DNA from 2 places in the Brevibacillus sp. 1238 genome. Region 1 is predicted to be linked to the other one. Evidence: predicted binding sites of a transcription regulator. Region 1 holds the regulator's gene; the other holds the start of a gene.
What was found. The regulator LexA, encoded in region 1, represses DNA repair genes until DNA is damaged. The targets are predictions, from matches to a motif close to CGAACATATGTTCG.
Positions count from the first base shown of each region.

Region 1 (3,378 bases):
CGCGGTTGGGCAAAAAGCTCGAACCAGAAGCCGTGGGCAAAAAAGGAGACAAGACATGTGGGCACAGCTTGTACCGGCATGCGGGCTTCCTGGTATCCTTCGCAGTCTGCGTAAAAGCTGCGGGCGATCTCGGCGAACAGCTCAAGATCGTAGCATTCGCAGACGATGTCCAAATCACTGTCGCCAAGATCGATGTCGAGCGGAATCGTTCCGGCGAGCACCGGATCAAAAGCTTGCAGGCGTTGCAAGACCGCGCTTTGTTCGATGGCTCGTGCGGCTGTTTGCTGTTTTGCTGTACCGTTTTGCAAATAGGTGAGATCACGCCAGTTTCTCGTCATAGAAAACTCCTGTTTCCTTCGGTATTTGCAGATGTTTGTCGCAACAAGTATGATAGATTCGCGAAAACAAGTGTGCAACAAAAATCGCTTTTGCTCGTATTACCTATGTGAGGGGAGTGCATGCAGATGGATATTTTACTCTGGATCGTTGTTTTGGTGCTATTCGCGCTCAGTATTGCAGGTATATTTTTGCCTGTGTTACCCGATACGATTTTGCTGTGGGCAGGCTTTTTGCTCTACCACTTTTTCATAGCAGATCCGGGAGCGGGGTTGCCAGCGTCCTTCTGGTGGGGAATGGTGGTATTCAGTATTTTGCTGTACGGCGCTGACTTGTTGACCAACATGTATTTCGTGAAAAAATACGGCGGCTCCAAATGGTCATCGGTGGCGGCTGCCGCAGGGATTTTTCTCGGGATTTTCGTGTTCCCGCCATTTGGGATGATCATTTTGCCGTTTGTCTTTGTCGTGCTGGTGGAGCTGTTGGTGCAGAACCAGCCTTTCGAGCGGGCGGTCAAAGCGGGCTTTGGCTCCCTGATCGGCTTTTTGGGAAGCGCAGTAGTCAAAGTAGTGTTGCAGGTGACCATGATTATCTGGTTTTTCCTCGCCAGATAGAGAGAAAAAAGGACAGCGATGGCTGTCCTTTTTGTATGCCGCGAAATTAGTGAATGAGGCGGTAGACGCCGATGACTTTGCCGAGGATGGAAACGGCGTCCAAAATGATCGGTTCCATCGTGGCGTTCTCCGGCTGGAGACGGAAGTGGTTTTTTTCTTTGAAAAAGCGCTTGACGGTTGCTTCGTCTTCCTCGGTCATGGCGACAACGATATCTCCGTTGTTTGCCACATGCTGCTGGCGCACGATGACGTAGTCTCCGTCGAGGATTCCGGCGTCGATCATACTGTTTCCGGACACGCGCAGCATGTACACCTTGTCTGAAGTCACGATATTTTCTGGAAGCGGGAAGTATTCCTCTACGTCCTCAATCGCCGTGATCGGTTGCCCGGCAGTTACTTTCCCGATGACAGGAACGCGGACAACGGAGTCTTCGAAGTTGTCCTGGAAGCGATCTTCTTCAGACAACAGCTCGATCGCGCGCGGTTTGGTCGGGTCGCGGCGAATCAGGCCTTTCTTTTCCAGGCGGGCCAAGTGGCCGTGTACGGTAGAGCTGGAAGCCAGTCCGACAGCTTCGCCGATTTCGCGCACAGATGGAGGATAACCTTTGTCGCGAACTTCCTTCCGAATGAATTCGATGATGGCTTGTTGTCTGCTAGATAATTTTGACATAAAAAGACACCCCTGATTTCTCGAACATATTTTCCTATATTATACCATGGGAGCTTGCGTTCGACAAACATAAGTTCGATAAAAAGGCGAACAGGAATTTTTGCCCGAAAGAACGTTTCTTGTCGAATGGTTGGTGCGAGCCAGAAGCATGGCTGTTCGCGGATTGTCCCATACCAAAAGGGGAATTGGCCATCTTGCCGTCACCTGCGTGAATTTTGCAAAGGGGCAGGTTTTCGTATTGACATGAACATATGTTCTCATTTATGATTAGGGTACGAACTTATAGAACGTATGTTTGCAGGAGGTTATCCCATGAATGTCATGTCTATTCCTAACCGTTTTGAAAAAGAATCGTCCCGTCGCGTCCGTTTTGGTATTACCAGAGGCCAAGCCCTGTTGTTCCTGATTACGTTTTCTCTCTTTTTTTACTTGTTGACCGAACTGGTGTTTGCTTCTTCGCACACTGAGCCGCTAAAAGGAACAGAAGTGACGGTTCGCGACGGTGACAGCTTGTGGACCATTGCAGTCCGCCATCAAACGGAGACGGTCGATGTACGCGATCTGATCCAGGATATTAAAGAGGCGAACGATCTGCAGAGCAATCTGATTTATCCGGGACAGACCTTGCTCATTCCCGATCCGAAATGATAGAAAGCACTTGCCGGTTCGTCTCCATCTTGCGAGTTCGCCCTGATGTGATATAATTAAACGGCATTACTACTGGGTGGGAGGAACCGTACGTGGTATCTGACGCGGAAATCAAACGAATCAACGAACTGGTCAAAAAATCGCGCGAGGTTGGTTTGACCGATGAGGAAAAGCAAGAGCAGCAAGCTCTGCGACAAAAGTACATTGATGCGGTCAAGGCATCGCTGAAAGCGAATCTCGATTCCATCCGTTATGTGGAAGATCTTGAAGAGAATCGTCCCAAACATTAAGCTCACTTGTATTGATAAGGCAGACATCCTTGCTTGACGCTCGGGTGTCTTTTTGTTCCTTATGACTATCAGGTATTCGACAGAGGAGGAAAACAGATGGCGTGGGTGGCTGTAGCGGTAGGCGGTGCTGTCGGTTCATTGTTTCGCTATTGGTTGTCTTTGGCGGCGAATCAGCCGGGGTGGCCAATCGGCACCTGGTTAGCCAACATCATCGGCTCATTTTTGATCGGCGTGTTGTTTGTGATCGGCAAAGAGCGGGGAGGCATTTCTCCCGAAGCGTATATTTTGTTTACCACAGGGGTTATGGGTGGCTTCACGACGTTTTCCACCTTTTCTCTGGAGGTTGTTTCTTTTTGGGGCGACGGGCAATGGCTGCGCGGGACGCTGTATGCACTCGCGAGTATCGTGGTCGGGCTGTCCTCATGCGCCGTAGGGATTTGGCTTGCCCGGCAAATGCAATAATAAAAAATAATGGATAAAGCTGAGAGGGGGGATGGGTGTGAGTACCCAGCACCGCGATTACGAAGCAGAACAAAACAAGCTGAAAGAGACGATTGCGCTCATTGACGACGAGATTGTTCAACTGCGTGAGGAAATTAACGAAGCAACCGATGACTATGTGAAACAGGTCGTGAACTACAACAAGGCCAAAGATTTGCGGTATCTAGAAGATCACGGGCGAGACAAACCGTATTTCGGACGTGTGGATTTTCTCAAAGACGAGATTTACGAGCTGGATCAGGTGTATATCGGAAAACGCGGAATTGTCCGCAGTGATACGTTCGATTCGATTGTCGTGGATTGGCGAGCGCCCATTGCC
Region 1 covers NZ_JARXWC010000003.1:516,192-519,569, forward strand. The annotation lists gene M2298_RS10165 (DUF4269 domain-containing protein) at 1-338, opposite strand, end outside; gene M2298_RS10170 (DUF456 domain-containing protein) at 465-950, shown strand; gene lexA (transcriptional repressor LexA) at 997-1,620, opposite strand; gene yneA (cell division suppressor protein YneA) at 1,933-2,268, shown strand; gene M2298_RS10185 (DUF896 domain-containing protein) at 2,361-2,558, shown strand; gene crcB (fluoride efflux transporter CrcB) at 2,655-3,020, shown strand; gene M2298_RS10195 (HelD family protein) at 3,058-3,378, shown strand, end outside.

Region 2 (3,378 bases), 270 kb from region 1:
CCAAAGGCGGTGGGCTTTTCGTTCCTGAAAAGCCCATTGCTTGATTTGGCGCAAGATGCTGCGGCCGTAGCCTTGACCTTTGACTGCGATCGTAATGCGTTTCAGCTCAATTGAATCATGCGGATTGGCCAGCCCGGCGATGATGACGTAGCCTACGGGGTGGCCTGTTTCTGCTTTTTCAGCGATCATGTGCAAAACATCGGGATCGTCAAGAGCTTCCCGATGCCGTTCTTCGCTCCAGACGACGAGAAAAGGGGCGTTTTCGGGTGCTTGCTCCACATCGCAAACGAACGGGAGGTCTGTTGGCACGGTAAGGCGCAGGCGGATCGTCACAGTCGGTTTCCCCTTTCTTTGTCAGCATTTGGCTGCCATCAGCAGATTGCCATCCGGGTCTTTGAACGTGAACCAGTGTCCGTGCTGGATCGGGCCGACCAGCTCCACCCCCAACTCTTCCAGGTAACGATAGGAGGCTTCGATGTCCGTCGTGTTGAAGTGAAAGAGCGGAGCATCATCAGGGGTGCGTTTGGGAAAAATTTTGCTGTCCAGCACCAGGTTGGAGCCGTTGTTCATCGGGATGCAATAGAGGTGTCCAAACGAAATCTCGCCGTCTTTCGGCAGTCCCAACAGCTGGCAGTACCAGTCGCGCGCACGCTCAATATCGCTGACGGCGATGAAAATGGCTCCGATCTCGGAGTGCAACGGAGAAGGAGAAGTGGTCATGGGCATGATTCGCTTCCTTTCGGTACGGTATGGGAATCGGGATGCTACATGTAGCGAAGCCACCCTGCATCATCGGGCACGAAATGTCGGATCGCTTCGCGGTATGTCTGTTACTCTTTGGTGGAGAGGGAGGTCATGTTGATGGATATGCTGCAAAAATGGAACGAAGCTCTGGACTACATCGAGGAAAATCTGGCTGGCGAGATTGATGTCAAGCAGGCCGCACGCGTGGCTTGCTGCTCGGAATACCACTTCAAAAGGATGTTCTCCTCTCTGGCTGGCATTCCGCTTTCCGAGTACATCCGGCGCAGGCGCATCACACTGGCTGCTTTCGAGCTGAAAGACGAGCGGGTGAGAGTCATTGATGTCGCCATCAAGTACGGGTACAGCTCGCCGGATTCGTTTGCCCGGGCCTTCGTGCACATGCACGGGGTAACGCCCACCGAAGCGAGAGCCAGCGGCCAGTCGCTGAAAGCTTATCCGCGCATGACCTTCCATCTGTCTATCAAAGGAGGCAGTGTCATGAACTATCGTATAGAAGAGAAAGCGGGATTTCGCATCGTCGGCTTGCAGAAACGGGTTCCGTTGATGTACAACGGGGTGAATCCCGAGATTGCTGCGATGTGGGCCTCGCTGGATGCTGAAAAAATCGAGCAGCTCAAATCTTTGTCCAATGCCGAGCCTGTAGGATTGTTGAGCGCATCCACGAATTTTTCCGAAAAGCGGTTGAATCAGGGCGAGCACGGAGAGCTGGATCATTACATCGGCGTGGCCACGACAAAGGAATGTCCAGAGCACTTCGCGAAGCTCGAAGTGGCGGCCTCTACCTGGGCGGTATTTGAAGCCGTAGGACCTTTTCCCGATACGCTGCAAGACGTCTGGGGCCGCATTTATGCCGAGTGGTTTCTCTCTTCCGGCTACGAGCTGGCGGAAGGTCCCGAACTGCTGTGGAATGCCGACAAGGATACGACTTCGCCGACATTTCGCAGCGAGATTTGGATTCCTGTTGTCAAAAAATAACATCCTCGTATCAGATTCGCACACGCTTGCCGAAACACCTGCTGGCGTGTGCGTTTCTTTTGCAGAAATAATTACCAATGTTTTTTTCGGCGGGTCAGGTATAAAAACGAACATACGTTTGCTATAATAAGAACATAAGTTCTTGTTTAGGGGATGATGGTGATGCCCAATGCGAACAAACGGTGCGTCTTCTTGATCGACATGGAGAGCTTTTACGCCAGTATTGAAAAAGGGGCCAATCCGGCCTTGCGCAATCAGCCGATTGTGGTCGCAGGAGATCCGCAGCGGCGAAGCGGAGTAGTGCTGGCAGCCTGTCCGATTGCGAAGTCGTACGGCGTGATTACGGCAGAAGCACTGTGGCAGGCGCAGCAAAAATGCCGCAAGCTCGTAGTCGTGCGTCCGCGCATGGAGATGTACCTCCAGATTTCCATGCACATTACCGCGATATTCGAATCGTTTACCGACAAGGTGGAGCCGTATTCGGTTGATGAGCAGTTTCTCGATGTGACCGGGAGCCTTCACTTGTTCGGCGACCCGTTGCAGCTGGCAGCGCAGATTCAAAAACGGGTCTGGGCGGATACGGGCATCCGCTGCCGGGTAGGAATCGGGGAGAACAAGGTACTCGCGAAAATGGCCTGTGACAACTTCGCCAAAAAGCGGAAGGACGGCATTTTTTGGCTGAAACGCGAGGAGCTGGAAGAAACGCTCTGGAAGCTTCCGGTAGAGAAAATGTTCGGCGTAGGCTCGCGGATGAAGCGGCATTTTCACCGGATGGGCATTTACCAGATCGGTCAGCTCGCGAAGCTCTCGCCAGATGTGCTTACCCGCCACTGGGGAGTGAACGGCGAAGTGCTGTGGCGTACGGCGCATGGCCTCGACGATTCGCCTGTCTCCCTCGATGTGTACGGCACGCAAAAAGGGATCGGCCATCATATGACGCTGCCGCGCGATTATCATACGGCCAAAGACATCAAGGTCGTGCTGCTGGAGTTGTGCGAAGAAGTATGCAGGCGAGCCCGCAAAAAGGAGCTGATGGGTTCCGTCGTGTCGGTTGGCTGCCGCGGGGCGAACTTGTCGGCAGGAGAAGGCTTTGGCCGACAGATGAAGCTGGCAGAAGCGACGAATGATGCCATGGAGCTGTACGAGGCAGCCTGCCGGTTGTTTGATCGCCACTGGCAGCAGACGCCTGTGCGCAGTATCGGGGTCAACCTGGAGCAGCTGATTTCCGATCATGCCGTGCAGCTGAATTTGTTCACAGACAACCACAAACGCCGTTCGCTCGCCCGGACGATCGACGAGATTCGGACGCGGTTTGGCCCGGATGCGATTTTGCGGGCAGCCTCTGTCACGGAGGCTGGTCAGGCGAAAGAACGCGCGCGCAAGATCGGGGGGCACTACAAGTGACGACTCCGCTGGCAACAGAAGAAGAGTACGAGCTTGTCCGGCAGTACATTTTGTTCGGCATTTTGTTTCAGGCTGTCATGGTCGATTGGAGCCGACTTCAGCTTGTGCCGTTAAAGCTCTCTTACCAGGCCATGATCGATGGGGCTTTTCAGGAGCTGTCGCGCTGGGCTGAGCGGCAGCAGCAGCAAATGCGCCGCCTTTTGCAGCAGCGCGACTGCACAGTAGTCCGCGCCA
Region 2 covers NZ_JARXWC010000003.1:242,043-245,420, forward strand. The annotation lists gene M2298_RS08755 (GNAT family N-acetyltransferase) at 1-333, opposite strand, end outside; gene M2298_RS08760 (VOC family protein) at 355-726, opposite strand; gene M2298_RS08765 (AraC family transcriptional regulator) at 862-1,740, shown strand; gene M2298_RS08770 (DNA polymerase IV) at 1,903-3,144, shown strand; gene M2298_RS08775 (YhjD family protein) at 3,141-3,378, shown strand, end outside.
Region 2: M2298_RS08770 (DNA polymerase IV) is a predicted target of LexA. The motif match lies at 1,848-1,861, and genes of this name have one in related genera.